DNA from 4 places in the Streptococcus sp. 116-D4 genome. Region 4 is predicted to be linked to each of the others. Evidence: predicted binding sites of a transcription regulator. Region 4 holds the regulator's gene; each other region holds the start of a gene.

Region 1 (7,567 bases), 890 kb from region 4:
CCGATTTTAACCCCTTGGATAGCAGCATCATCGATTTCAACACCGTTAGCACGTTCTTCTTCAAGTGCAAGAGTAACCCCCATGATTGGAGCGGCTACGTATGGGTGAGTGTTGAAGAACTCAAGATGGCGTTCAAGAGCAGAGATTTGATCTTCTTTTTTAGTGTAGAGTTTTTTAAGAGCTGGAATTAATGAGTAAGCCCAACCCAAGTTTTGCATACGTTCATAGTTCCAAGAACCTTGTAAGAAAGTTGAACGCCACCAAACTTTTTTACGATCTGATTTAGTTAATTGAAGTTTTTCAGTCATGATGTTTTCAGTCCTTTCTTATCTTAGTAGTCTTCTAGGATATCGCCGATTGGGTCGTTAGACGTTGCGGCTCCTCCGCCACCATTTCCACCAGTTTTAGAAAGGTGAAGGTAGATAAGAGCGATAGCAACACCGATAGCACCAAATCCGATTAGAGTGATATCTGACACGGCAGCAAGGACGAAACCAATAGCGAAGAATGGCCATACTTCACGCGTTGCCATCATGTTGATAACCATAGCGTAACCAACAGCAACAACCATACCACCACCGATAGCCATACCATCTTTGAGCCAATCAGGCATAGCATTTAGAATGCTTTGTACAGTTTCAGTTGGTACCATTAGAAGAAGTGCTGCAGGGACTGCAATACGAAGACCTTGAAGAAGAAGTGCGATAAAGTGAGCACGTTCAACTGCTTTGAAGTCACCTTTTTTAGCAGCAGCATCAGCAGTGTGAACCAATCCGACAGAGAGTGTACGGACAATCATAGTCAAGAATAGACCAGCAACCGCAAGAGGAATAGCAACCGCTTGGGCAACACCGATACCTGTCTTCGTAAAGTCGCCACCAAGAACCATGATAATGGCAGCAGCAACAGAAGCAAGAGCAGCGTCAGGAGCTACGGCAGCTCCGATGTTAGCCCAACCAAGGGCGATCATTTGAAGAGAACCACCAAGGATAATCCCTGCTTCAAGGTTACCAGTAACAAGCCCGATAAGGGTACAAGCTACGATTGGTTGATGGAATTGGAATTGGTCGAGGATACCTTCAAGACCTGCTAGGAAGGCTACAGCGACTACTAAGACCATAGAAATAATAGACATCTTTAAAATCCTTTCATAAAATAGATTATTGCACGTTTGCTTTTTTAATCAAGTCAAACAAATCTTTTTTGGTGTCGTTTGGTACTTTACGTACGTCAAATTCAACACCGAGGTCACGCATTTTTTCAAATGTAGCAACGTCGTCTTTGTCCATAGACAATACGTTGTTGACCATTGTTTTACCAGTTGAGTGAGCCATTGACCCTACGTTTAGAGTCTTGATTGGCACGCCTCCTTCGATGGCACGAAGGGCATCTTGTGGTGTTTCAAACAAGATAAGGGCATGTGTTTGACCAAAACGAGGATCTTTAGCAACCTCAATTAGTTTTTGGATAGGAACAACGTTTGCTTTCACTTTACCTGGAGCCGCTTGTTTAATCAATTCTTTACGAAGATCGTCTTTGGCTACGCTATCTGAAGCAACGATGATACGATCTGCTTTTGAGTCTGGAGTCCAAGCAGTTGCAACTTGACCGTGAAGGAGACGTGTGTCAAGACGGGCAAGATTGATTTTCAATTTACCGTCTCCGATAACAGTTCCTTCTGGGATAGCAGCTTGGGCAACTGGAGCAGCTGTAGCACTTGCTACTTCCTCAACTGGATTTAGCTCTTCTGGAAGAGCTTTGATGCCATCTTTGGCTTCTTTAATAATATTCGCAGCGACTTTTTCTACACCTGCAGCAGCGTCCATGAGGCGCTCTGTGTAGGCTTGAATTAACATCGGTAAATTAAGTCCTGTGATGATGGCAAACTTACGCTCAGGATTTTCTCCCATCACGCGGCTAGCTTGGTTGAATGGAGATCCACTCCAAAGGTCAGCCAAAACTAAAACCTCATCTTCTGCGTCAAATGCAGCAACAGCGTTATTAAACTTAGCGTATAGATCATCAGGACCTTCATTTGGCATAAAGGTTACAACTTGAACCTTTTCTTGTTCACCAAAGATCATAGATCCTGACTGATGAATACCCGCAGCAAATTCGCCGTGACTCGCAATAATGATTCCGATACTCATTATTGTCATTCCTCCTTTTTTGTTCTAGTTTTCATTTAAGAAAACTTTAAGACTAAATAAGTATAAACCGTTTTCATGTAAAAAGCAACTATTTAACATAAAAAAAGAAAAAGCTTTTCTTTGTAAGCGTTGACATATTCGGTTTTTTGAGAGATAATCCTGAAGCCATATTTAAAAATTTAATATAAAAAAGTTGGAAGTTTCTTCCAACTTTTAAAATAGGTTTCTATTAGATTAGTGGGTGAAGTCGAGTACCATACGTCCTTGGATTTGACCTTTTTCCATTTCGTCGAAAATGGCTACGGCATCTTCTACTGGACGTTTTTGGACAACTGGAACTACCAAACCTTCTGCACCGAATTGGAAGGCTTCTTCCAAGTCTTTACGAGTTCCAACAAGAGAACCGATGACTTGGATTCCATCTAGAACGGTTTTGACGATGCTGAGTTCCATCATTTCAGAAGGAAGACCAACAGCGACTACGCGACCACCGGCACGAACTGAGTCAACAGCCTGGTTGAAGGCAACTTTAGACACAGCAGTTACGACAGCTGAATGAGCACCTCCATCAGTTTTTTCCTTGATGAGTCCAGGTACATCTTCAACTTCGAGGCCATTAATAACAATGTCAGCGCCTACTTCTTTTGCAAGGGCCAGTTTGTCATTGTTGATATCAACTGCGATAACATGAGCATTGAATACTTTTTTAGCGTATTGAACAGCTAGGTTACCAAGTCCACCAGCACCGTAAAGGACAACCCATTGGCCTGGTTCAACTTTTGCTTCTTTAATAGCTTTATAGGTAGTTACGCCAGCACAAGTGATAGAAGAAGCTTGGGCTGGATCAAGTCCATCAGGAACTTTAACAGCATAGTCTGCAGTTACAATACATTGTTCAGCCATACCACCGTCTACTGAGTAGCCTGCATTTTTCACTGTACGGCAAAGAGTTTCGCGACCAGTTGTACAGTATTCGCAAGTTCCACATCCTTCAAAGAACCAAGCAACGCTGACGCGGTCGCCGACTTTAAGACTTTTTACATCTGGGGCAATTTCCTTAACGATACCAACACCTTCATGTCCTAGAACACGTCCTGGTACTTGACCAAAGTCACCATGGGCAACGTGGAGGTCAGTGTGGCAAACACCACAATATTCAATTTCTACAAGTGCTTCCCCAGTTTCAAGTGGACGGAGTACTTTTTCTTCAACAGAAACACCAGTGCTTTCTGGATTTACAACAACAGCTTTCATAGCTATCCTCCTTGATATTAACTGAGAGCAGGAGAAACAGGACTGGATTGATTTTGTGTCAACAGAGTCGAGTATGACGAGCTCTCTTGTATTTATATGTGAATTATATCACAAAAGAAAGCCTTTTCCAAGGTTTTGGAAGCAAAAAGTAGAACAATCGATTAACTGGTTGATGAGACTGTGAAAAGAGCACAAAGACCAGCTTACAGGCTGGTCAGAATGGACTATAAGAATAAATCTTGCAGAGTTTTGGCAACCCCGTCTTGGTCATTTGTCAAGGAAATTTGCTCATCTGCATAAGGGAGTAGCTCAGGATTAGCATTTTTCATGGCATAGCCTTTTCCAGCAAAAGCTAGCATTTCGGTGTCATTGTGTTCGTCTCCAAAGGCAATCAAATCCTTTTTGTCGCGGTTCATTACCTTGAGCAAGTAGTCCAAAGCAAAGGCTTTATTGATTCCTTTTGGAGTACACTCAAGGATATTGAGTGGGCCTCCCCAGGTATTAATAGAAAGTTGATGCTGGTAGAAGGCATTCATTTCTTTTGCCAAGGCATACTTGTCACTGGCTCTGGTCTGAAACAGGATACAGTTAGGATCCTTGGTTACCAACTCAGCTTGGAATTGATCTTCAGGCTGGAAAGCTTCTACACCAAATAGTTTAGGATTGGCAATTTCTTCATTGGGATTTGTAATGTAGAATTTTTTACGATATTCTCCAGCGATAAAATCGGCTTGAATATCTTCTGAACGTTGAACCATATCTAGCAGATATTTTTTATCTACCGTCAAACACTTTTCAAAGTTCCAAACTTGGTCTGGCAAATGAGTGAGAGAGCCGTTGAAATTAATCATAGGAGTGTCTAAGCCTAGTTCACGGTAGAAATCTTTCGACATGCGGTAAGGGCGACCTGTCGTAATAATAATCTGATGCCCTTTTTCAGCAACTTTTTTAATGGTTTCTTTGGTAAAGTCAGAAATCTGACTGTCTGAGTTGAGCAGGGTGCCATCTAGGTCAACTGCAATAATTTTTTTCGTCATATGGACCTTTCTAGTGTCTTTCCAGATAATACTCTTTGAAAATCTTTTCAAACCAAGTCGGCTTCTATCTGTAGCTAGTTTCCTAGTTTGCATTTTGATTTGTATTGAGCATAAGATGTCTTCTATTATAACAAAAAGCAGGTAGAAAAGCAGAGTCGAAACAAAATTTAAATTATATCATTTTCTTCGATAAATCAAACAAACATATTGAAAAAGTGAATAATAAATGATATAATTCTCTTATTGTTCGTAAAAATTAAAAGGAGATTGATAATGGACAAATTATTTAAACTAAAAGAGAACGGTACAGACGTTCGTACAGAGGTTCTCGCTGGTTTAACAACTTTCTTTGCAATGAGCTATATTCTCTTTGTAAACCCACAAATGCTTTCACAAACAGGGATGCCTGCTCAGGGTGTCTTCTTAGCGACGATTATTGGTGCAGTAGCGGGTACCTTGATGATGGCTTTCTACGCTAACTTACCTTATGCTCAAGCGCCAGGGATGGGGCTGAATGCTTTCTTTACTTTTACAGTCGTATTTGGACTTGGTTATTCTTGGCAAGAAGCCCTAGCTATGGTCTTCATCTGTGGACTTATCTCATTGGTTATTACCTTGACAAATGTTCGTAAAATGATCATTGAATCGATTCCAAACGCCCTTCGCTCAGCTATTTCAGCTGGTATCGGTGTCTTTCTTGCCTACGTGGGGATTAAGAATGCTGGACTTTTGAAATTCTCTATCGATCCAGGAAATTACACGGTTGCAGGAGAAGGGGCTGATAAAGCTCAAGCAGCGATTACAGCAAATGCTTCAGCAGTTCCAGGCTTGGTCAGCTTTAATAGCCCAGCTGTTTTGGTGGCTTTGGCAGGACTTGCCATTACTATCTTCTTTGTTATCAAAGGAATTAAAGGAGGAATTATCCTCTCTATTTTGACAACAACTGTTCTCGCTATTGCAGTTGGTTTGGTTGATTTGTCTAGTATTGATTTTGCTAATAACCATGTTGGTGCAGCTTTTGAAGATTTGAAGACAATCTTTGGTGCAGCTCTTGGTTCAGAAGGTTTGGGAGCTTTGATTTCAGATACAGCTCGCTTGCCTGAAACGCTTATGGCTATTCTTGCCTTCTCGTTGACAGATATTTTTGATACAATTGGTACCTTGATTGGTACAGGTGAAAAAGTTGGTATCGTAGCGACAAATGGTGAAAATCACCAATCAGATAAGTTAGACAAGGCCCTTTATTCAGACTTGATTGGTACTTCAATTGGTGCCATCGCAGGTACTTCAAACGTAACGACTTATGTTGAGTCTGCTGCTGGTATCGGGGCAGGTGGACGTACTGGTTTGACAGCCTTGGTTGTAGCTATCTGTTTTGCGATTTCAAGTTTCTTTAGCCCACTTCTAGCTATCGTACCTTCATCTGCTACAGCACCAATCTTGATTATTGTTGGGATTATGATGCTTGGTAGCTTGAAAAATATCCATTGGGATGATATGGCTGAAGCAGTTCCTGCCTTCTTCACTTCTATCTTTATGGGATTCAGTTACTCTATCACTCAAGGGATTGCAGTTGGTTTCCTGACTTACACTTTGACTAAGCTTGTCAAAGGTCAAGCTAAAGATGTTCATGTCATGATTTGGATTTTGGATGCCTTGTTTATCCTTAACTACATCAGCATGGCCTTATAATAGGATTACCCAGGGGGATTTCCCCCTTTTTTAATACAGAGGAGATAGGTGATGAAAGAGAAAAATATGTGGAAAGAATTCTTGAATCGTGCAGGTTGGCTGTTAATCTTTTTGCTGGGGACCATTTTATATCAGATTCCTATAGGAGTTACTGCTATTTTAACTTTAAATGCAGTACCACTGTTACAGTCAGGACTGATAGTTGCTGGTATTTCGATTGTAGTTTTGGCACTATTTATTTTTGGAGCTCGTAAAACGCAATTAGCTAGTTTTAATTTTTCTTTTTTTAGAGCTACAGACCTAGCACGTTTGGGCTTGAGTTATTTAGTCATTTTCTGTTCAAATATACTTGGTTCTATCTTGTTACAACTGTCAAATGAGACGACAACAGCTAACCAGTCTCAGATTAACGATATGGTTCAGAATAGTTCCCTGATTTCCAGTTTCTTCTTGCTGACCTTGCTTGCTCCGATTTGTGAGGAAATTTTGTGTCGTGGGATTGTTCCTAAAAAGATTTTCCGAGGCAAGGAGAACTTGGGATTTATAGTCGGTACGATTGTGTTTGCTTTATTGCACCAACCAAGTAATTTACCTTCTTTATTGATTTATGGAGTTATGTCGATCGTTCTATCTTGGACGGCTTACAAGACCCAACGTTTGGAAATGTCTATCTTACTTCACATGATTGTGAATGGGGTTGCTTTCTGTTTGTTGGCTCTTGTGGTGATTATGAGTCGGACATTAGGGATTTCTGTTTAAGATTTTTGACAATTGCTTACTTGCTTCTACTGGGAAAAAGATGAATGCAATCGTGTCCATCTTTTTCTTTTTATGGTAAAATAGAGAAACAATATGATGAAAAGCCTTGAGGGAGTGAACGATATGTCAAGTAAAGCCAATCATGCAAAGACAGCTATTTGCGGAATTATCAATGTAACCCCAGATTCCTTTTCGGATGGTGGTCAATTTTTTGCTCTTGAGCAGGCTCTCCAGCAGGCTCGTAAATTGATAGCTGAAGGAGCCAGCATGCTAGATATCGGTGGAGAATCAACTCGGCCGGGAAGTAGCTATGTTGAGATAGAAGAGGAAATCCAGCGAGTTGTTCCAGTGATTAAAGCGATTCGCAAGGGAAGTGATGTCCTCATTTCCATTGATACTTGGAAAAGTCAAGTAGCAGAAGCTGCTTTGGCTGCTGGCGCCAATCTGGTCAATGACATCACTGGCCTCATGGGAGATGAAAAAATGGCCCATGTGGTTGCTAAGGCAGGAGCGAAAGTGGTTATCATGTTTAATCCAGTCATGGCGCGACCTCAGCACCCTAGCTCGCTCATCTTCCCTCATTTTGGTTTTGGTCAAGCTTTTACAGAGGAAGAGTTAGCTGACTTTGAAACATTGCCAATCGAAGACTTGATGGAGGCTTTCTTTGGCAGAGCC
Region 2 (7,567 bases), 950 kb from region 4:
GAAGGGAAGGCGTGCTAAGATAGAAAAGACGCGCATCTTGGAACTTCTTTTATAAAAAGTTAGTGCTAAAAGGGCAAGTATGGAAACAAACCCTAGCATGCCTAGAAAAATTTGTGGCAGATTGCCAATGATTTGGGTAGCAATATTGCCACTATCCAGTTGTGGTAGTAGATAATTGCGTAGCCCCAGCATAATTAAGAGAAGAAAACCCAGCAAAATCAAGGGATAGGTCGCTACTTCAATTAATTTTTTCTTGACCTTGGCTAGATTGTCTAGATACTCTTCTATCTTTCCCAAACTCAGATGAAGATTCCCATGAACTTCAGCTAGAGATAGTTGAGTGACAATAGCGCTTGAAAAGCCCAAACTTTCCATCATTTCTGAGAATGATTTCCCCTGAGACAAGCCCGTGCGCATCTGGGTCACACATTGCTTGTCCAACAAAGCACTCCTATCTAAAAAGGAGATGGTCTCTACCAGGTGAAAACCGCTGGAAAAGAGATTGTTAAACAAGGTAATGATATTTTTTTGCTTAGCTGTAGCTAATTTTTTCCGTCTCAGCCTGAAGGCTTGTGATATGTCCATCTTTAAGAAGCTGGCCAATCTGCTCATTCCAGCTAGTTGGCTGGTGTTCTTGATAGTCTTTGTTTGCAAAGTCAACGATTCCTCCTCCCCCGATTAATCTCTGGTAGCAGACTCCTTGCAGAACGACTGCTAATTCCTCCTTACTCACACCCAACTCCAGCAGGCGTTCATAAACACCTCGAATACTCTTGGCATGAATGGTTGAAAATACTGTCGCACCTGTCAAACTAGCTCTAACCACTGCACGCGCCGTCTCGCTGTCTCGAATTTCTCCGATAATCAGGAGGTCTGGACGATGACGCAAGGAAAGTTTTATCAGATTTTCATAGGTTAGTCCGATGGCTTCATTTAGCTGCAACTGGAGCATGTCGTCCTGCTTGATTTCGACAGGATCCTCGATGGACATGACTTGCTGTCCCTTAAAGAGGGATTTAGCTAATTCGTGCATCAGGGTCGTCTTGCCACTTCCGACTGGGCCAGCAAAGAGATAGAGACCACGTTGCCTGTACTGCTGGCCCAGTTCTCCAATATCCTGAAACCAAAAATGCAAGTCCTGCTCCTTATCATGCAACAAGCGAATAACTAAACTCTCATGTCCTCGATAATCACCCACGGTAGATAAGCGTAGAGATGCTATCTTCTGGTCATAGGCATAATCACAGGAACCAAGTTGACTACGTCTCTTCTCCCCAACATTCATACCCGCTACAAACTTAAAGTGACTGATGACGGCCGCAAACTTTTCAAAATCATAAGAACCGATTTTACAGCGCTCATCTCCCACCCTCATATGAAGCTCATAGGCATCGAACTTAGGGACAAAATAAATGTCTTGCGCCCCTTTTTTCCGGGCCGAACGAATGATTTCTTGTGCAATTTCTTGAACCATACTTACCTCCTCACCTATACTATTCGCAAAGATTTGGGAAAATAAAAAAAGCAACTCCAAAAAAGTTACTTTTTCTCTATCTTAATTGCATACGGCAAGAACGGTGCCTTTCCTTACCTGTTTGTTTTTCATAGCCTGGGCGTAATTTTTCATCTGGGATAACCTGCTCATCCTGCAAAAGAGCCAAAGAATGGTATTGTTGTAAATAGTCATCACATTCGTCACACCAGCGTTGGTCCTCTGGATCCCAAAAAATGGTCATCAAATCGCTTCTACTTTTATAAAGAGGGGATTCTTTCTCCAATCTAAACCAGCAAGTTTTGTAGTATTTGAGAGCATCATAATACTGGTCAAATTTTCTACTTGCTACAATATCTTCTTCCCAACCTTCTAGGAACCACCAGGGTTCAAAATCTCCATACATTTCTATAACACGATACATATTCATTCAATTCCTTTGTACCGTATATTATAACCAATTCCGCCAAACAAGAAAAGAAATATGCTCATTTCTTGTTTTTCAGATAAAAAATTCAGTCATCTGATAGATGACTGAATTTCTATTGGCTTATGTTCCAAAATGTTTTTATTACTTAAGCTTCTGAGATATCGTTTTCGATAATGACCTTAATTGCATGGTGGTCTGCTGCCTTACTGAAGACTTCATAGGCTTTTTCAATTTCACTGAGTTTAAAATAGTGGGTTACCAATTTTTCTGGTTCAATCTTATGACTTTCAAGTGCCTTCAACAATTGTGGAGTTGTATTTGTAGATACCAAACCGGTTGTTACATTGATGTTGCGAATCCAAAGTTTGTCTAAATCGAATTCAACTGGTTTACCATGCACACCACAGTTGGCAACTGTTCCGTCTACACCGATAATCTTTTGACAGAAGTCAAATGTTGCAGGAATACCAACAGCTTCGATAGCTACGTCTACACCACGGCCATCTGTTAAATCATAAATTTCTTTAATAGCTTTTTCAGGGTCTGAAGAATTAACCTTGTGAGTCGCACCAAATGATACAGCAGTTTCCAAGCGGTTATCGTCTAAGTCAACCATAATCAATTTGGCTGGTGAGTAAAACTGAGCTGTCAAAAGTGCAGCCAGTCCAACTGGTCCTGAACCAATAATCGCAACGCTACAACCAGGTTCTACTTTCCCTTTCAAGACACCAATTTCATATCCAGTAGGCAGAATGTCTGATAGCATAACCAAAGCTTCATCTGACAAATCTTCTGGAGTATGGTATAGAGTGTTATCTGCATGAGGGACACGTAGATATTCAGCCTGCATACCATCAATCAAGTGACCAAAAATCCAGCCCCCTTCGTCTTCACAATGGGCATAAATTCCTTTTTTACAGTAGTAGCATTTACCACAGGCACAGACACAAGAAATCAAGACCTTGTCACCTTTTTTGAAGTTAGAAACTCCTTCTCCAACTTCTTCAACAATCCCAATCCCTTCGTGACCAAGAATGGTACCACTTTGGCAAGCAGGAACATCCCCTTTGATAATATGGAGGTCTGTACCACAAATAGTAGTTTTTACGATACGCACAATAGCGTCTGTTGGCTTGCGAATCACTGGTTTGTCAACATCAACAAAAGAAGCAAGTCCTGGTTTAACATAAGTATAGGCTTTCATAAAGCATTCCTCCGTTTTTTTATTTGTTCTATTTATAATGTAATTGTAAGCCTTTTCATTTGTTTCTTCAAGATTTTTTGTGATTTTTTTAACTTTTTTATTTACCGGTAAAGTAATATAGATAAAAAAGCAGAAGCTAATCTCTAACTTCTGCTTTCTCTCTTATGCTTGATAACGTTTCACACCATCTAGATAGGTTGCTACCAATTCCAAATCTTTATCTAGTACGATAAAGTCTGCATCGTAGCCTTCACGGATTTGGCCACAGACATCATCAATATGAACAGATTTTGCTGGGTTGAGGCTAGCCATCATGACGGCTTCATGCGGATTCGCAATGCCCCATTCAACCACATTTTTCAAACCGTCTTTGAGTTTGAGGATAGAACCTGCCAAGTTACCTGTCGATTTGAGACGTGCAGTTCCATTGGCAACCACTACTGGAAATTCTCCCAACATGTAGTCTCCATCTTCCAAACCACCCGCTGTCATACAGTCTGTGATAAGGACAATATTTTCAGTTCCTTTTTGCTTGAGCAAAATATCACAGGCCTTTGGATCTACGTGGTGACCGTCACAGATCAACTCTGCGTAAGTATGTGGCAATTCATACATAGCCCCCACCATACCTAGTTCACGGTGAGTCAACCCACGCATCCCATTGTAGGCATGTACCCAAACACTCGCTCCAGCATCTACTGCCTTTTTAGCTTCATCAAAAGTCGCATTTGAGTGTCCAAGAGCAACGGTCACTCCTTCACCCGTAATTGTACGAACAAAGTCTTCTACACCTTCACGTTCTGGCGCAAGGGCAATTTTATTAAGCAAACCATTAGCTGCTTTTTGCCAAGCACGAAACTCATCCATGCGAGGATCTTTCATGTAGACAGGGTTTTGAGCTCCCTTATATTTCTCTGTGAAATAAGGCCCTTCAAAATAAATTCCACGAATCTTCGCGCCACTTGCTTCCTGGTAACGAGCACCGATATTTTCTGTTACCGCAAGCAATTGCTCATAAGTTGATGTCAAAGTGGTTGGCAAGAAGCTGGTGACACCTGTACTAAGCAATCCTTCACTCATGGTATGAAGGGTTCCTTCGATATTATTGTCCATAACATCCACACCGCCAAATCCATGAATGTGGGTATCTACAAGTCCTGGAGCAATTCTATAACCTGTATAGTCAATCACCTCAGCTCCTTCAGGAATCTGCTCGACATGTTTTCCAAACTTACCGTCCACAAGTTCCAAGTAACCACCACGACGAACTCCGTGTGGGTAGAAAAACTGATCCGCTTTAATATAGTTAGGCATAATGTTAACCTCCTTAAAAGATTGATTCTACAATTTATTATGTCAATTATATTATAAACCTTTCTTTTTTATTTGTAAATGGTATAGACCTATTTTCTAGAGATATTTTAATACTCAATGAAAATCAAAGAGCAAACTAGGAAACTAGCCGCAGGTTGCTCAAAGCACTGTTTTGAGGTTGTGGATGAAGTTGACGTGGTTTGAAGAGATTTTCAAAGAGTATAAAAGAGCTGGATTTCTCCAACTCTTCTCTTTTTAATACAAGTTATTTTGATTTAACTGGCTTGTCTTGGGCTGTTTGTAAAGCTGTAGCAATCGTATCCGCATACAATTTAGCTCCTTCTTCAATTTTGCTAGTGTCACTTCCGAAATGGACTTGGTCTGTACCTACCCAGATTTCTGGATGTTCCTTAGCGACTTGATTCCAATCAGCAACTGTGATATAAGGTGTATTCTCTGCCAATTCTCTTATATAGGCAGCCGACTTCTCAACGATTGCATAAGTCTCTTTTGTCTTATCCCCCTCATAAGGAGTCACTAAAATCATATGATGGCCCTTAGGAAGATTTTTCACGATACTGTCCCAATCTTCCTTGTAATTTTCAGGATTATTCACACCTGTTGCAATAACCACCATCTTTGGTAGAAATTTATTTTGGCTATTATTTAGCATGATTTCATTGGCGGTCTTGGTTGTCCTGCTGACCTGCGCGTTCAGCTGTGCTCCAGGAAGGGCTGTCTGTAGTGCAGTATTTGCCCTTAAAGCCACCGAGTCACCAATTAACATAGTTCCATCAGCAATTCCCAAACTGTCCGCATCTGCCCGTTCTGCCATCACCTTGGTCTGGCTAATATTTGTTGCAGCTTGCTTCAATCCATTGACAGTTAAGTCTGTTTCAAATGCTCCCACTTGTGGTGCCAAGAAAGTCACTAAGAAGACAATAAAGGCCAAAATTCCAGTACTTGCTGCAAAGATTGTATGGATATAAGGCAGGCGACGAAGGGCCTGTATAATAGGTGTACTCTTTCCTGCAATCCACGGTTCCAACACATAAAATGATAGACTAGCGAATCCATAAGAAAAAAGCAAAGTCAGTAACACAGCAAAAAGATTTGATGTCAACTGTGAGAATATGATATAGAAAGGCCAGTGGAAGAGATAAACTGCATAGCTAGTATCTGCTAAAAAGCTAATAATCTTTGGCTCCTGCACATTAGGAGTCTTTTCATGTAAGACACGCGCCGCCAGTATCATAGCAAGGGCTGCCAGACTGGCGAGTAAGAAGCCAATAAGATAGGCAAAAAGATAAGTGAATTTGACAAAGAAGGTCAAAATAAGTAAGAAGCCAAAACCTCCTGCAAAAATCAACAGGGTCTTGCGTAAATCCCAAATTTTATCCAACTGCTTGACGAGGGAAGTCGTCTGACGAACGCCTACAGTAGTTGCTAACACACTTCCCAAAAAGAATGGATAGACATGAGTTAAACTAGAGAAGTATACAGAAGAATAGGAAGTTACTAGAAAACTACCAATAAACATGGAGAAGAAACTAATCAAGAAGGCCGCAGCAGATAAAAGAAAGACCATCCCTTTTAACTGACCATTTGATTTAGCCTTTTTGGATAAGAACCAAACTGCCAATCCCCAAAGAATATAGTAGTGCACCTCAACAGCCAAGCTCCAATTATGAACAAACAAATGAGGAATGAACTGTGATTCATAACTCCCACCTGTTAGTAGTTCATAGAAGTTGGTCATGAAGCCTAAGACACCCGCAATCTGACCCCCAATTCCAGCCACATAATCTTGCCGAACTAGAAAAGTAAAGGGCATGGTTACCAAGACCATCAAAACCACAGGTGGCACAATACGATAAAAGCGTCTCCTAAAAAATCCAACCAAATCAATTTCATGATTTTTAGAAAATTCTTCGATGAGTAGAGCCGTAATCAGGAAGCCTGAAAACGTGAAAAAGACATCTACCCCGAAAAATCCTCCAGGAAAGATAGTCTGAAAGAAATGATACAAGAGTACCAGTAGTAAACCTGTAATCCTAATCAAGGAAAACCATTTAATGCGCATACGAGTTTATTCTCCCTTTCATTATACACTTTATTCTATCAAAAAAAGAAGAAAAATCCCAAGAGAAAACTTAGGATTTTTAGCTTATATCAATTCCATTTTAGAAATTGCGTCCTGACTTATTATAGCCATATTTTTCAACAAAATACTCACGGAATTCCAAGAGATTGTCATCCATGATGGCTTGTCGTACTTGCTTCATCAGGTTAAGCAAGAAATAAAGGTTATGGTAGCTCGTCAAGCGGATACCGAAGGTTTCATCAGCCTTGAGCAGGTGACGAAGGTAGGCGCGTGTATAGTTCTTACATGTGTAGCAATCACACTCAGGATCCAGTGGCGTAAAGTCCTCAGCAAACTGGGCATTTTTTACAACCAAACGTCCCTGACTGGTCATACAAGTTCCGTTACGAGCAATGCGAGTTGGCAAGACACAGTCGAACATATCGACCCCACGAATAACACCATCAATCAAGCTATCTGGCGCTCCTACTCCCATCAAGTAACGAGGTTTGTTCTCAGGAAGCAGTTGGGTCGTAAAGTCCAAAACTGCATTCATCTCTTCGTGGGTTTCTCCAACTGCTAGTCCTCCGATAGAGTAGCCTGGGAAGTCCATGCTGACAAGGTCATGAGCCGATTGGCGACGAAGGTCTTCAAATCCAGCCCCCTGCACAATTCCAAACAAACCTTGGTCATGTGGACGACGGTGAGCCTTCAAACCACGCTCAGCCCAACGACTGGTACGCTCGATTGATTTCTTAACGTAGTCGTATGGTTGATAAAACTGGGGGCATTCATCAAAGGACATCATGATGTCTGAGCCCAAATTATTCTGAATAGAAATAGCTTTTTCTGGTGATAGGAACATCTTGGAACCATTAAGATGGTTTTTAAAGGTTACCCCTTCTTCTGTGATATTGCGACTATCTGCTAAAGAATAAACCTGAAAACCACCACTATCTGTCAAAATAGGCTGGTCCCAATTCATGAACTTGTGAAGACCACCTGCGCGAGCGATGAGTTCATCTCCTGGACGAAGCCAGAGAT
Region 3 (7,567 bases), 220 kb from region 4:
AGCTTTTGAGCTATTCAGAAGACTTGAAACACCACTATCAGCTCTATCAGCTCTTGCTTTTTCACTTTCAGAATAAGGAGTCTGAGAAATTCTTTGGACTCATTGAGGACAATCTGAAGCAGGTTCATCCTCTCTTTCAGACTGTCTTTAAAACCTTTCTAAAGAACAAAGAGAAAATTATCAACGCTCTTCAATTACCTTATTCCAACGCAAAATTGGAAGCGACCAATAATCTCATCAAACTTATCAAACGTAACGCCTTTGGATTTCGGAACTTTGAAAACTTCAAAAAAAGAATTTTTATCGCTCTGAACATCAAAAAAGAAAGGACGAATTTTGTCCTTTCTCGATCTTAGCTAACTTCAACCCACTACAGTTGACAAAGAGCCATTATTTGCTGTTTCGAGCTTCTTCCAAAATCTTTGCAATCTTGGTCGTCAACAGATCGATAGCCACTGTGTTGCTGACTCCCTCAGGAATGACGATATCGGCATAACGTTTGGTTGGCTCGATAAACTGGTGGTACATAGGTTTGACCACACCTAAGTACTGGTCAATAACGCTATCAAGGCTACGGCCACGCTCTTCCATATCGCGCTTAATACGGCGAATAATACGCACATCGTCATCCGTATCCACAAAAATCTTGATATCCATCAAATCGCGCAGACGCTTGTCCTCCAAGACCAAAATCCCCTCAACGATAAAGACATCTTGAGGCTCTTGACGATAGGTCTTGCTACTCCGTGTATGCTCTGTATAGTCGTAGGTTGGGATATCTACCGGTCTCCCTGCCAACAATTCCTTCATCTGCTCGATCATCAAGTCTGTATCAAAGGCAAAAGGATGGTCATAGTTGGTTTTGACACGCTCTTCAAAGGTCAAATGAGACTGATCCTTATAGTACGAATCATGCTCAATCATGGAAATCTTTTCATCAGGAAAGTGCGATAAAATGGCTCTTGAAACACTGGTTTTTCCTCCACCAGAACCACCTGTCACTCCGATAATGATTGGTCTATTTTGCATGCTATCCTCCGTTTTTTTATCCGTCGTCTATTCTATCACATTTTTAGCCAAATTTATAGTCTGATTTTGGATAGATTATGGGTAACAATTCAAATACTTTCACTCCAGTTAGACTAGCCAAAAACCTTCCTTGGCTTGTAGAGATTGCCTCGTTTTTCTAGAATGGCTAGCAATTTATCATCTTCAAAGGCAGCCAATTCTTGGTCTGTTTGGTCGAGTTCGATAAAACGACCAAAACGTACTTCTGTAGCCTCTTCTGGACTTAGGAAAACTTTGACAAGGTCGCCTGTCCCAATCTCTAGAGGATGGAGAAAGTCCAATTGACCAGCCTCCACTTTTTCAGCAATTTCGTCCAAGGTAAGAGCATCTTCTAGTTGCAAACCAGCTGCACTAGTCCGTGTCAAATGTGACATATGAGCCGCGTAACCCAATTTTTCTCCCAAGTCAACTGACAAGGTACGGATATAAGTCCCCTTACTACATTTCACACGAAAAGTAAAGCGTGCAAGATGACCCTCATAAGAAATCGGACTTGTTCGTTCAAATTGATAAATGGTCACCTGACGTTCTGGACGCTCTACTTCCTGACCAGCACGCGCATACTCATAGAGCTTGCGACCATTGACCTTAACCGCAGAATACATAGGTGGAATCTGAGTAATAGGCCCAATCAAGCTGGCAATCGCTTCATCGACAAGCTTTTCATCCAAGGGCGACAAAACAGGGGTCTCTGCGACCACTTCCCCACTGGCATCCTCAGTCGTCGTGGAATAACCTAGAGTGATTTCCCCCTCATAGACCTTGCCCTCATCCTGCATAAACTCGACCATGCGTGTCGCCTTGCCAACCGCAATGGGCAAAACTCCCACCACATCCGGATCCAAGGTCCCACCATGACCAATCTTCTTGGTTCTCAAAATCTTACGCAGTTTAAAAACCGCATCATGCGAGGTCATCCCCGCTTCTTTTTTTAAGTTGATAATACCATTCATTTTTGCTTTCTTACTCCCCCTTCAGAGCTTCAAATTTTGCTTTCATGGTTGGATTTTTTCGAGTCAATTTTTTAACAGAGACATCTTCCAATTTGTTGTTAGCTAGACGGAGTTGGTTTTCGGATGTGGTTAGGAACTTTTTGACCTCTTCCATGCGTTTGATAGCCTTATCGATTTCATCGATTGCTTTACCAAAGTTGGTAGAAGCAGAGTTGTAGTTTTTGGCAAAAGCTAGCTTAAAGGCATCCAAGTCTTCCTCAAAATGCGTAATATCGATATTCTGCTCCCGAACTAAAGCCAACTCCTGCTTGTATTTTAGGGAATTAAGCGCCGCATTTCGCAAAAGCCCAATCAACTGAATAAAGAATTGAGGACGAACCACATACATCTTTTCATACTCGTGGCTGACGTCAACAATCCCTGTGTTAAAGTAATCATTATCTGCCTCAAGCATAGTCACCAAAACCGCATATTCACAGTTCTTTTCACAACGATCCTTGTCCAATTCCTTGTAAAAATCTGCATTCTTGTGCTTCTTCTCTGTTCCATCTGCTTCGTTTTTCATCTCAAACATGATGGAAATGATTTCGACCCCATTTTCATCACTCTCACGGAAGATAAAGTCTCCCTTGGACCCACGCGCAGAGACCTTGTTATCTTTCTCAAAGTAGGCATTTGGAAAGGCAAAACTGCGGACCTTGTTAAACTCACTCTCTGCATAGTGTTCCAAGCTTTCCCCGATAGCTTTTGTAGATTGTTGTGCCTTGAAATTCTTGTAAAATTCGACTTGTTCACTGGCTGCCTTGAGTTGAGCTTCGTAGTTTCGCTTAACTGAAGTCATAGACAGTTCGTTTTCTTTTTCTTGTAAAAGAAGCTGATTTTTGACCTGATCCCGTTCTTTTTCTAGGTCAGAAAGGGTCTTTTGTAGTTGATTTTCATGCTCCAAACGCAAGGTGGCCAATTTGTTTTCCAAGGCCTGTACTTCCTTGTCCTTTGCCAATAAAGCCTGATGACTTGTCTGTTCAACCTCTTTCTTGGCCAATTCTTTTTCTGCATCAAAGTTTTGGATTTGACTCTGTAATTGCGCAATTTCTTGGTCCTTTTGAGCTAGTTTAGACTGTTGCTCATTCATGGCTTTTTGCTCAGCCAAAGCCAATTCCTGTCTCATCCTATCGTGTAGTTCCTTATCAAACTCTGCCGTTCTTACTTGAGACAAGAGTTCAGCATACTGACTCTCATTTACTGTAAAGACTTCCCCACAGTTGGGACATTTGATTTCGTTCATATCGTTCCTCTTTCTAGACTTCTTTATCCATTATATCATGCCTGAGGGAAAATCAAAAACAGCGAGTTGAACCCCACTGTTTATATCTGTTACTTTAAATTTTTTCTAAGGCCAAACGCAAATCTTCAATCAAATCTTCTACATTTTCAAGACCGATTGACAAACGAATTTGGTTTGGTGTGATACCTGCTGCTTCTAGATCTTTTTCTGACAATTGACCGTGAGTGGTTGTAGCTGGATGAACCACAAGTGATTTAGCATCTGCCACGTTTGCAAGGTCAGAGAAGATTTCTAAATGATCAATTACCTTGCGAGCTTCTGCCTCCCCACCTTTGACATGGAAGGTAAAGATTGAACCCACACCTTTTGGTAAATATTTCTCAGCCAAGGCATGATATGGACTATCTGCCAATTTTGGATAGTTAACTTTTTCTACCTTAGGATGGTTGACAAGGAAATCAACAATTTTCTCTGCATTTTGCACATGACGTTCGACACGAAGTGAAAGGGTCTCCAGTCCTTGAAGCAAGAGGAAGGCATTAAAAGGCGACAAGGCTGCACCTGTATCACGAAGCAATTGAACACGGACAGCGATAATAAAGGCTGCTGCACCCACATCGCGAGTATAGCTCAAATTGTGGTAGCTTGGGTCTTCCTCAACAAATTGAGGAAATTTACCTGAAGCCGCCCAGTCAAAACGACCACTATCAACAATCACTCCTCCAATAGTCGTACCATGCCCACCGATAAACTTAGTCGCAGAGTGAATGGCAATATCTACGCCGTGAGAAAAAACGTTAATCAAATAAGGTGTTGCAAAGGTATTATCTGAAACGAGCGGAATCTGGTGTTTATGCGCAATCTCAGCCAATTTTTCCAGGTCTGGAATGTTAATCAAGGGGTTACCCAAGGTTTCAATCAAGACAAGCTTTGTATTGTCATTGATAGCTGCTTCTACTTCTTCCAAATTATCCACATCGACAAAGGTTGTTGTGATCCCATAACGAGGAAGGGTTTCCTTCAAGAGATTGAAGGTTCCACCGTAAATAGTTGATGCTGCCACTACATGATCACCCGCATGAGCAAGAGCCAAAATCGTATAAGTCACTGCGGCCATACCTGATGCTGTTGCAAGAGCTCCCACACCACCTTCAAGGGCAGCGATTCTTTCTTCAAATGCTGCTGTTGTCGGGTTGGTGATACGGGTATAGATATTCCCTGGTTTTCTCAAGGCAAACAGATCCGCACCTTCCTGCGTATCATCAAAAACAAAGGATGTTGTTTGATAAATCGGAACTGCACGTGACTTGGTAGCTGGATCCACAACTTGACCAGCATGTAGTTGCAAAGTTTCAAATTTAAAATCACGAGTCATAAAAAGACCTCCAAATAGTTTGATTAAGGATATTGTAGCACCTTAAGGTATAGTTTACAAATAACAGTTTTCTATGTTTTGATATAAGAAATAGCTATTACTCTATTTTAAAAATGAAAAAAGCACGACTCAATCGTGCTCATTTTCTTAATCTACATAAGTGTCTTCATTTTTATTGAGGAAAGCATATGGAAGACCCATCAAGAGGCCTCCTCCGATAAAGTTTCCAATGAAGGTTACCCCCCAGTGACGAAGCATATTTCCAATACCGAAGTTAGCAATTGAATCCGCAGCAACACTGAATTTTACAATCGCAAAAGAAGCAAAGTTCGCAGCAATGTGTTCGTTTGTTAAGAATACAAACATGTAAATCGCTGATAAGACAAGCCAAAGTTTGGCGCCACCGTCTTTGACCAAAACAAATGAAAGAATGGCAATATTTACGAAAATATTTGCCAAAATCGCTTCAAGTAAGATCAATTCATTTGAGCGGCCTAACTTCATCTCAACAACACCTGAAATAAAGCTATCATGAGTCAGATGTGCATAGGCTGCCGAATGAGCAAAACCCCAACCTGCTATCAAAGCTCCGATAAGGTTGAACAAGGTACAATAAAGTAGAATCTCAGCTGTTTTTCTCCAAGAGATTTTTTTCAAGAAACTACCAGCAGTCAAAAACATCATGTTTGATGTTACCAACTCGGCATTCAAGAAAACAATGTAGGCCAAACCCCAAGCGAAGACAAAGGGGAAGAGAAAACGTCCACTACCTGGTGCGATTTTATTAATCAAATCAGCCCCAACTGCACCAGCAGCTGTACTAAAGGTTAAGAATGCACCTGCGAACATGGAACGAATCGCATACTTAAATTTGCTTTGACTATAAAGACTTTCTTTCTTCTTACAAGCAAATTCAATCTTTGAGATAAATTCTGAAGAAACCATAATAAACTCCTAAAAATTTTTTACCTGATAATTATATCACAAACTTTAGTTTTTAGAAAGCGTTTTCTATGTTTTATAACCCTTTATTTTGAAACTCTATCTATAAAAAAAACAGTAAAACCTAAGATTTTACTGATTTGTATTAATAAAATTGTTTATATGGTTGACTGAAAGCTGTTAGAATTTCATCAGATGTTTGTGAATAGTCTTTTGTTTCTTTCAAATCGCCTTTTACAATAATACGTTCTGTAGCAGCAAGGTCTTCACAGGTTACTAATGTAATCTCATTTACCCCATCTCTATCATCCACTTCATCAACACGATCCGGTGTAACACGTTTGACTTCACGTATTTCATAAGTATAAACTTTATTTTTATCCGTTAGATAAATCTTCATACCATTTTTAGCGTTATCCAAAGGAGAAAATAACATTTTATTAGCATTATTGACACCAAAAATATGATGACTAGCTAAACTATAATTTCCTTTCCCCATCACTTGATCGCGTTTCATCGTACCAGCACCATAGAAAAGATTGACATTATCAAGCCCTTTAAAAATTGGCAAATTCATTTCTAATTCAGGGACAGCAATTCCACCGATAACAGGCAATTTTTGCGAATCCCATTGTGAGGATAAGACAGCTTCTGACGAGATAGCTTTTACGGAATCAAAGTCAAAATTACCTTCTGTATCTTGATTTTCTTCCAATTTTTCTTTTGATACCTGGCTGACTTGGTATTTATTGGTATTCCAAACCATGAACATATCACGAATTTTTGAATTGAAAATCAAAGCTATTGACAAGATGATTAAGAATCCTGCCAAGATATTGATTAGTAAATTTTTTCTGTTTATTTTCTTTTTATGAGACATTATGCTTTACCTTCTGTTTCGTTTTCTGTTCCAACTTCTTCTTTTTCTTCCGCTGAAACCGTAGTAAAGGTTACAATTTTGGCATCTTGGTCCAGGCGCATTACTTTAACTCCCATAGTTGAGCGACCTGTTTCTGAAATATTAGCAACGTTAGTTCGAATCATGACACCTGTATCAGTGATAATCATCAAATCTTCATCGCCTTTAACGGTCATAAGACCAGCAAGGGAACCATTTTTTTCAGTAATTTTAGCAGTTTGCATCCCTTTACCACCACGACCTTTTGTTGGATATTCAGTCGCAACTGTGCGCTTACCATATCCCTTTTCTGTGATGATAAGAACCTCGTCCTGGTCTGTAATCACACTAGCACCAACAACTGTGTCTCCGTCACGAAGGTTGACACCTTTCACACCAGTGGCGATACGACTCATCCCACGAACGGCTGATTGATTAAAACGAACTGAATAACCAAACTTGGTACCAATGATAATATCTGTATCTTCTTCTGTTAGTAAGACATTAATCAATTCATCTTCATCTTTGAGGTTCAGTGCTTTAAGTCCATTTTGACGAATGTTAGCAAACTCCTTAACGCTGGTTCTCTTCACAATACCATGACGAGTTGTGAAGAAGAGATAAGCGTCATCACTACGTTCAGATTCAACATTGATGATGGTCTGAATACTTTCACCTTCATCCAATTTCAAAAGATTAACTATTGGTAATCCCTTAGCAGTACGGCCATACTCAGGAATTTCATAGCCTTTCAGGCGATAGACGCGTCCTTTATTTGTAAAGAAAAGTAGATGATCATGGGTACTAGTTGACACTAACTCACGAACAAAATCGTCATCCTTAACACCTGTACCTTGAACACCACGGCCACCACGTTTTTGAGCAGTGAATTCTCCTTGGTCCAAACGTTTAATGTAACCCTTGTTAGATAGTGTAATTAAGACATCTGATTCTTCGATCAAATCCTCATCTTCGAGGCTTAAGACTTCACCGATCATCAATTCCGTACGACGTTGGTCGCCAAACTTACGCTTGACTTCGTCTAA
Region 4 (7,567 bases):
CTTTGATTTTTTCTCCAGATTTATATACAATAAATACAAAGCTATTATATCATAAATCCGCTTTCAACGATAAAGAAAAGGTAAGAAAAATGAAACATTTAGAAATTGAATTGAAAACACTACTGAAAAAAGATGAATATGAACATCTAAAAGAGCAATTCACAGGTGTCACTCCTGTTCTTCAAAAAAATTACTACATTGACACGCCTAATTTTGAACTGCGAGAAAAGAAAGTTGCTATGCGCATTCGCACTTTTGAAGACTGGGCAGAATTGACACTCAAAGTTCCACAAAGTGTTGGAAACATGGAATACAACCAAAAATTGCAACTAAAAGATGCTGAAAACTATCTAAGTAAGGAAGAACTTCCTCAAGGGGCGGTACTGGATGAATTGGCGAAACATGGTATTCAAAGCAAGAAATGGCAGGTACTTGGTTGTCTAACAACGCTGCGCTATGAGATGCAAACAGCTATTGGTCTCATGGCGCTAGATGAAAGTCAGTACTTTGATATTACAGATTACGAATTGGAGCTAGAAGTTGAGAATCACGAACAAGGGAAACAAGATTTCCAGCAATTTTTAGAGGAAAATCAGATTGATTATCAAAAAGCTCCTTCAAAATTGGTTCGATTTGTCAAAAGCATGAAAAATAGCTGAAATAATCTCTATTTTTTGGTAAAATAGAAAAGATAAAAATACAAAAATCCCAGTTCGTATAGGCTAGGATTTAAAAAGTTTACAGAGGACGGTCTATAATGTCAGATAGAAAAAACATGAAACTTTTCGCACTCAACTCAAACCAAGAGATTGCACAGAAAATTGCACAGGCTGTTGGTGTCCCACTTGGAAAACTATCATCACGTCAATTTTCAGACGGAGAAATCCAAGTGAATATTGAAGAAAGTGTCCGTGGTTATGATGTTTACATCATCCAATCAACAAGTTTCCCTGTTAACAACCACCTAATGGAATTGCTTATCATGGTCGACGCTTGTGTTCGTGCAAGTGCCCACAGTATCAACGTAGTCCTTCCTTATTTTGGCTATGCACGCCAAGACCGTATCGCTTCGCCTCGTGAGCCACTTACAGCTAAACTAGTTGCCAATATGCTTGTTAAGGCCGGTGTTGACCGTGTCCTTACACTTGATTTGCATGCCGTTCAGGTTCAAGGATTCTTTGATATTCCTGTTGATAACCTCTTCACAGTGCCCCTATTTGCAAAACATTACTGCGATAAGGGCCTACTCGGTTCAGATGTTGTTGTCGTCAGCCCTAAAAATTCAGGTGTGAAACGTGCTCGTAGTCTGGCTGAATATCTTGATGCTCCTATTGCCATTATCGACTACCCTCAAGACGATGCAAGTCGCAACGAAGGCTATATCATCGGGGATGTTGAAGGTAAAAAAGCTATCTTGATTGATGACATTTTAAATACAGGACGTACCTTCTCTGAAGCTGCTAAAATTGTTGAACGTGAAGGGGCTACAGAAATTTATGCTGTTTCTAGCCACGGTCTCTTCGTCGAAGGAGCTGCTGAACTTCTTGACAATACGAATATTAAAGAAATTCTTGTGACTGATTCAGTAGCAACAAAAGAAAAAACTCCTAAAAACGTATGCTACATCACTGCTAGTGAGTTAATTGGTGATGCCATCGTCCGTATCCACGAAAGAAAACCAGTCAGCCCACTCTTTGCCTACAACAAAAAGAAATAAGGTGATTCTTTGATTTATTTGGACAATGCTGCAACGACTCCCATGTCAGCAGTTGCTATTTTAGCTATGACCGAGGTTATGCAAGAAACCTATGGCAATCCTTCTAGTATTCATAGTCATGGCCGTCAAGCTGGAAAACTCTTGCGAGAAGCTCGTCAGGAGCTAGCTCAGTTACTGGGGACAAAACCTCAACATATTTTCTTCACTTCTGGTGGAACTGAAGGCAACAATACTGCTATCATTGGTTACTGTCTTCGTCATCAAGAACAAGGAAAACATATTATCACAACTGCCATTGAGCACCATGCCGTCCTTGAAACCATTGATTACTTGGTTCAACACTTTGGTTTTGAAGCAACCATTATCCAACCAGAAAATCAAGAAATCACAGCCCAACAAATTCAAGAGGCTTTACGTGACGATACGATTTTGGTTTCTACCATGTTTGCCAATAATGAGACAGGAAACCTACTGCCCATTGCTGAAATTGGCCAAATACTCAAGCAACACCCTGCTGCCTATCATGTCGATGCAGTTCAAGCTATTGGTAAAATCCCTATTCATCCAGAAGAATTGGGCATTGATTTTCTCACTGCTTCAGCCCATAAATTTCATGGTCCTAAGGGAATCGGATTTCTCTACGCATCTAGCATGGACTTTGATTCCTATCTCCATGGTGGAGACCAAGAACAGAAAAAACGTGCAGGAACCGAAAATTTAGCTGCCATCGTAGGCATGGTTGCAGCCCTAAAAGAGGACCTAGAACAACAAGAAGAACATTTCAACCATGTACAAAATCTAGAAACTGCCTTTCTGGCAGAGCTAGAGGGAGTTCAGTATTACTTGAATAGAGGCGACCACCATCTCCCTTATGTTCTCAATATTGGATTTCCTGGTCAGAAAAACGACCTCTTACTCCTTCGTCTAGATTTGGCTGGAATTTCAATCTCCACTGGCTCAGCCTGCACTGCAGGCATTGTCCAGTCTAGCCATGTTCTTGAAGCTATGTACGGAGCAAATTCAGAACGCTTGAAGGAATCCGTTCGGATCAGTTTGTCGCCACAAAATACTGTTGAAGACCTACAAACTCTCGCAAAAACCTTAAAAGAAATTATCGGAGGTTAGCCATATGGCATTTGAAAAAACCATTCAGTTAAAAAATTGTCCTTACGACTACACTCTTAGCCCATCTGTTAAAAAATTCACCCTTAAGGACAACACCTTTTTTGAGACTAAGATTGGTAACTATGAATTGACTCGCCTTTTGGAAAAAGTTCCGAACAGCGGTGAGGGATTCCAACTCAAAATCATTATTAACAAGGAACTTACAGGTGCTAAAATTAATATAACCGACAAGTTTGGACTACGTCTAGTTGATATTTTCAAATCAGAAGACCACCACATTCATCAGGAAAAATTCTACTTCCTCATGGATAGCTTGGTAGAACGTGGTATCTTTATAAAATCTGAAAGATAGGGCCCATATGTTTGAACTGACCTATAAAGACAGCTATCATATAGAGCGCACTCTCAAGTATGAAGACTATGAAGCTCTCATGCTGGCTCTGTCAGGATGTGTGACTCTGCCAGATACACTTTATGTAACTTCTCTGACTTTTAAGGGGCAGGAAGTTTACCAAGGACTGGTCGGAGACCTCTACCGTTTTCTATCACATGCAGATTTTTTACATTAAAACTAAGATTTTTCTTAGTTTTTTCTTGTTTTTGTTGATTTTTTCACAATGTTTCTATAAAATAGAAGAATAGAAAGGTTGTGATTTTGTGAAAGATAAACAGTCTGCTATTCCAAAAGCTACAGCGAAAAGACTCTCTCTCTACTATCGAATATTTAAGAGATTCCATGCAGAAAAGATTGAACGTGCCAACTCTAAGCAAATTGCAGAAGCTATCGGTATTGATTCAGCGACCGTACGTCGTGATTTTTCCTATTTTGGTGAACTAGGTCGGCGTGGTTTCGGCTACGATGTCAAAAAACTGATGACATTTTTTGCCGATTTGCTCAATGATAACTCCATTACCAATGTCATGCTAGTGGGGATTGGTAATATAGGCCATGCCCTTCTCCACTACCGCTTCCACGAGCGTAACAAGATGAAGATTATTATGGCATTTGATCTAGATGACCACCCTGAAGTCGGTACCCAAACTCCTGATGGTATTCCCATTTACGGGATTTCTCAAATCAAGGAAAAAATCAAGAATGCCGATGTCAAGACTGCGATCTTAACGGTTCCCAGCGTCAAGTCACAAGAGGTTGCTAATCTCTTGGTGGATGCTGGCGTGAAAGGAATTCTCAGTTTTTCACCAGTCCATCTGCATTTACCAAAAGACGTGGTCGTTCAATATGTCGATTTGACAAGTGAACTCCAAACCCTCCTCTACTTCATGCGAAAAAAGGATTAGAAAGCGAACATCATTTTATGAAAAAACCAGTTATTGGGATTACAGGAAACGAAAAAACTCATCCAGTTGATGATATCATGTTGAGCTACGCAGCAAAAGGCTTTGTTGAAGGTGTGAAAGACGCTGGAGGGATTCCCATCATCCTACCGATTGGTGATCAAGAAATGGCTAGCCACTATATCAGTATAATTGACAAGCTCATCTTGACAGGTGGGCAAAATGTTGATCCAAAATTCTATGGTGAACCGAAAGCCATTGATAGTGATGACTACCACCTTCAAAGAGATATCTTCGAACTGGCCCTCATCAAAGAAGCTATTAACCAGAAAAAGCCTATTTTCTCCGTCTGCCGTGGCACACAACTCTTTAACGTTGCCATGGGTGGAACTTTGTACCAAGATATCGAAGACCACTGGCAGGATTGTTCGGCTGAGTACACAAGCCAGCGCTTGGTAACAGAACCTGATACAGTTCTTCGAGAAATCTATGGAGAAATTTCCCATATTAACTCTTTCCACCATCAGAGTATCAAGGACTTAGCACCAAATTTAAAAATTGCGGCTCATGATCCTCAAGATGGTATCATTGAAGCTGTCATGAGTACAGATGATACTGCCTTTCTCGGTGTCCAATGGCACCCAGAATTACTATTTGAAAATCGCCCCAAAGATAAAAACCTCTTTGACTATGTCGTTAATGAACTTTAGATTAAATCTGTCTTTTCACGATAACTAAAGTAACTGGAGTGAGAGACAATCAAATGGTCCAAGAGGACAATACCCATCAGTTCGCAGGCTTCTTTTACAAGTTTAGTCACATGATCATCATTTCGGCTAGGGGCTACTGCTCCTGAAGGGTGATTGTGGACCAAGATGAGTGAAGTCGCCATATGCTTGACGGCATAGTGAAGAATCTCTCGCGGTTCAGCAATACTGCGAGTGGCTGAACCGATAAAAATAGTCTGTTGATGAATGATTTGATTTTGAGTATTGAGATAGAGCGCCACTAGGTGCTCTTGTTTTTTATGGCCCAATTCCTGCTGCATCTTCTTGGCCAACTTTTGACTGCTGAGAATACTTTCCATCTCAAGAGTCTCGTGTTTATGAATACGATGCCCCAATTCAATCATGGCTTGTAACTCTATGGCCTTAACACGACCGATACCAGACAGACTCTGCAATTCCTGCAGGGTCATTTTTTTCAAATCCGTTAGGCTTGAAAGATTGCTTAAGACTTTCTGGGCAATTTCAAAAACGCTGGCTTGACGTGTTCCTGTCCTGAGTAAAATAGCTAGCAACTCTTGATTACTGAGCGCTTCTACTCCTTCTTTGGCCAGTCTTTCTCTTGGTAATAGTGAATCTTCTTGAAATGAAATACTGTACATAAAAATCCTCCTCACTTTATTATTCGTGAGAAGGATGGAAAATTAGATTTTTTTCTCAATTGGGGCTACACTAGCTAAAAGTTTTTTCAAACCTACTTCTGGGAAATTGATTTTTAATTCCTGAGTAGCTCCGTTACCTGAAACTTCCAGAACAGTTCCCTCTCCCCATTTCTTATGGAGAGCAATGTCACCAATGGACCAATTTGCTTCACTAGACGCTGATTTTGCGCCAGCTGTAAATTGTCCAAATGGGAGACCGCTTGACTGGATAGATTTTGGGGCAGCACCACGTTTACGGTCTTGGATAGCCTGTGCCAAACTCATACCTTGACCAAATGCAAGGCCACCACTGCTATAAGATGCTTTAAAGCTTGTATTTGCAGGACGAGCCAGACCTTGATACTCAAGTAGGTCTGAACTGATTTCATTAATAAAACGAGTCGGACGGTTATAATTGGTACGACCAAAAAGCAAGCGTGAGTTAGCATTGGTCAGATAGAGAATTTTCTCAGCACGTGTAATTCCTACATAGGCCAGACGGCGTTCTTCTTCTAATTCATCTGGATCTTCAGCTGTACGGCTAAGCGGAAAGACATTTTCTTCCATCCCAATCAAAAAGACAACTGGAAACTCGAGACCTTTGGCAGCATGCAGGGTCATCAGGGTCACTTCTGATGTCTCCTGACTACCTGAATCTGTGTCGGCAATCAAAGCCAGGTCATTTAAGAAGCGACTCAGTTTGTCTAGACCAGTTTCCTCTTCTGGCACATCAGAGGCGTCATCAAAATTTTTCGTCACAGAAAGGAACTCTTCAATATTTTCAACCCGAGCCTTGCTTTCTAAAGTCGCTTGGGCATTAAGAATATCGATGTAACCTGTTTTTTCTAGAACAGCCTCAACCAACTCAGTAATGCTTAACTGGTCCAGTTGCTCCCGTAAATCTAATATCATATTGGCAAAATCCCAGATCGACTGGGCTGCTTTACCTTTAATTCCTGATAGCATGATATTTGCTGAAGCATCTAGCATAGACATGTCTTGCATATTCGCAAAGTCTCGGATTTTCTCAACTGTACCTGGCCCAATTCCACGTTTAGGCTCGTTGATAATACGCTCAAAACTAATATTGTCACTCAAGTTAGCAATGAGGTTGAGGTAAGCAATAATATCGCGAATTTCCTTACGGCTGTAGAACTTGGTTCCACCAACCATGGTATAAGGAATGTTTGACTTGAGCAGAGCTTCCTCAATAGTACGGGACTGCGCATTAGTACGATAAAGAACTGCAAAATCCTTATGAAGGAAATTTTGACTGCGACCAAGTTCATCAATAGTTTTAGCTACAAATACAGCCTCATCCTGCTCATCATTGGCACGATAGTAAACGATTTGCTCCCCATCAGCGTTTTGAGTCCAGAGATTCTTAGGATGGCGATTTTTATTGTTTTTAATGACCTCGTTAGCCGCTTGGAGAATGGTTTTGGTTGAACGGTAATTCTCCTCCAACAAAACAACCTTGGCTTGGGGATAATCTTTCTCGAAATCCAAAATATTCTGCATATCAGCACCACGCCAACCGTAGATAGACTGGTCCGCATCCCCAACCACACAGATATTTTTAAAACGGGACGCCAAGAGTTTGACCAATTGGTACTGAGCGTGGTTGGTATCTTGGTACTCATCAACATGGATGTACTGAAACTTCTGCTGGTAGTAGGTCAAGACATCAGGATTTTGATCAAAGAGACGCAAGGTCAGCATGATTAAATCATCAAAGTCAACCGACTCCGACTGACGCAGTTCTTTTTGGTAGGCAGTGTAGCACTGAGCCACTATTTGCGTGTACATATCGCCAGCTTGGGCAGCATAAGCCACATCATCAATCAAATCATTCTTGGCATTGGAAATGGTCCCCAAAATAGTTCGTTCATTCCATTTTTTAGGATCCAGGTTCAACTGTTTGAGAATGCGTTTCATGAGCGTTCGCTGTTCACCAGGATCTACAATAGTGAAGTTGCGGTTGTAGCCAATATGGTCTGCAT

What was found. Region 4 encodes Rex, which represses fermentation and respiration genes when NADH is low (regulators of the CRP and FNR family bind a similar motif). Its sites were predicted from a motif close to TTGTGAANTANTTCACAA; they were not measured.
Region 1: the regulator Rex is predicted to act here: its motif matches at 3,501-3,518, upstream of adhP (alcohol dehydrogenase AdhP).
Region 2: the regulator Rex is predicted to act here: its motif matches at 3,204-3,221, upstream of UKS_RS00980 (zinc-dependent alcohol dehydrogenase family protein).
Region 3: the regulator Rex is predicted to act here: its motif matches at 5,651-5,668, upstream of UKS_RS04650 (formate/nitrite transporter family protein).

The regions. Positions count from the first base shown of each region.
Region 1 is NZ_AP021887.1:249,651-257,217, forward strand. It holds gene UKS_RS01295 (PTS system mannose/fructose/sorbose family transporter subunit IID) at 1-308, opposite strand, end outside; gene UKS_RS01300 (PTS mannose/fructose/sorbose transporter subunit IIC) at 332-1,135, opposite strand; gene UKS_RS01305 (PTS sugar transporter subunit IIB) at 1,161-2,150, opposite strand; gene adhP (alcohol dehydrogenase AdhP) at 2,385-3,404, opposite strand; gene UKS_RS01315 (Cof-type HAD-IIB family hydrolase) at 3,629-4,441, opposite strand; gene UKS_RS01320 (NCS2 family permease) at 4,715-6,133, shown strand; gene UKS_RS01325 (CPBP family intramembrane glutamic endopeptidase) at 6,185-6,892, shown strand; gene folP (dihydropteroate synthase) at 6,986-7,567, shown strand, end outside.
Region 2 is NZ_AP021887.1:189,191-196,757, reverse strand. It holds gene comGB (competence type IV pilus assembly protein ComGB) at 1-585, opposite strand, end outside; gene comGA (competence type IV pilus ATPase ComGA) at 533-1,474, opposite strand; gene UKS_RS00985 (DUF1033 family protein) at 1,551-1,916, opposite strand; gene UKS_RS00980 (zinc-dependent alcohol dehydrogenase family protein) at 2,068-3,126, opposite strand; gene nagA (N-acetylglucosamine-6-phosphate deacetylase) at 3,289-4,440, opposite strand; gene UKS_RS00970 (acyltransferase family protein) at 4,706-6,523, opposite strand; gene tgt (tRNA guanosine(34) transglycosylase Tgt) at 6,624-7,567, opposite strand, start outside.
Region 3 is NZ_AP021887.1:913,171-920,737, reverse strand. It holds gene UKS_RS04675 (ISL3 family transposase) at 1-356, shown strand, start outside; gene udk (uridine kinase) at 391-1,029, opposite strand; gene truB (tRNA pseudouridine(55) synthase TruB) at 1,143-2,021, opposite strand; gene UKS_RS04660 (DUF2130 domain-containing protein) at 2,032-3,306, opposite strand; gene UKS_RS04655 (O-acetylhomoserine aminocarboxypropyltransferase/cysteine synthase family protein) at 3,401-4,681, opposite strand; gene UKS_RS04650 (formate/nitrite transporter family protein) at 4,829-5,626, opposite strand; gene UKS_RS04645 (class A sortase) at 5,769-6,503, opposite strand; gene gyrA (DNA gyrase subunit A) at 6,503-7,567, opposite strand, start outside.
Region 4 is NZ_AP021887.1:1,138,168-1,145,734, forward strand. It holds gene UKS_RS05840 (CYTH domain-containing protein) at 90-659, shown strand; gene UKS_RS05845 (ribose-phosphate diphosphokinase) at 758-1,717, shown strand; gene UKS_RS05850 (cysteine desulfurase family protein) at 1,727-2,842, shown strand; gene UKS_RS05855 (DUF1831 domain-containing protein) at 2,847-3,194, shown strand; gene UKS_RS05860 (DUF4649 family protein) at 3,202-3,411, shown strand; gene UKS_RS05865 (redox-sensing transcriptional repressor Rex) at 3,500-4,141, shown strand; gene UKS_RS05870 (gamma-glutamyl-gamma-aminobutyrate hydrolase family protein) at 4,159-4,848, shown strand; gene radC (RadC family protein) at 4,845-5,525, opposite strand; gene pcrA (DNA helicase PcrA) at 5,568-7,567, opposite strand, start outside.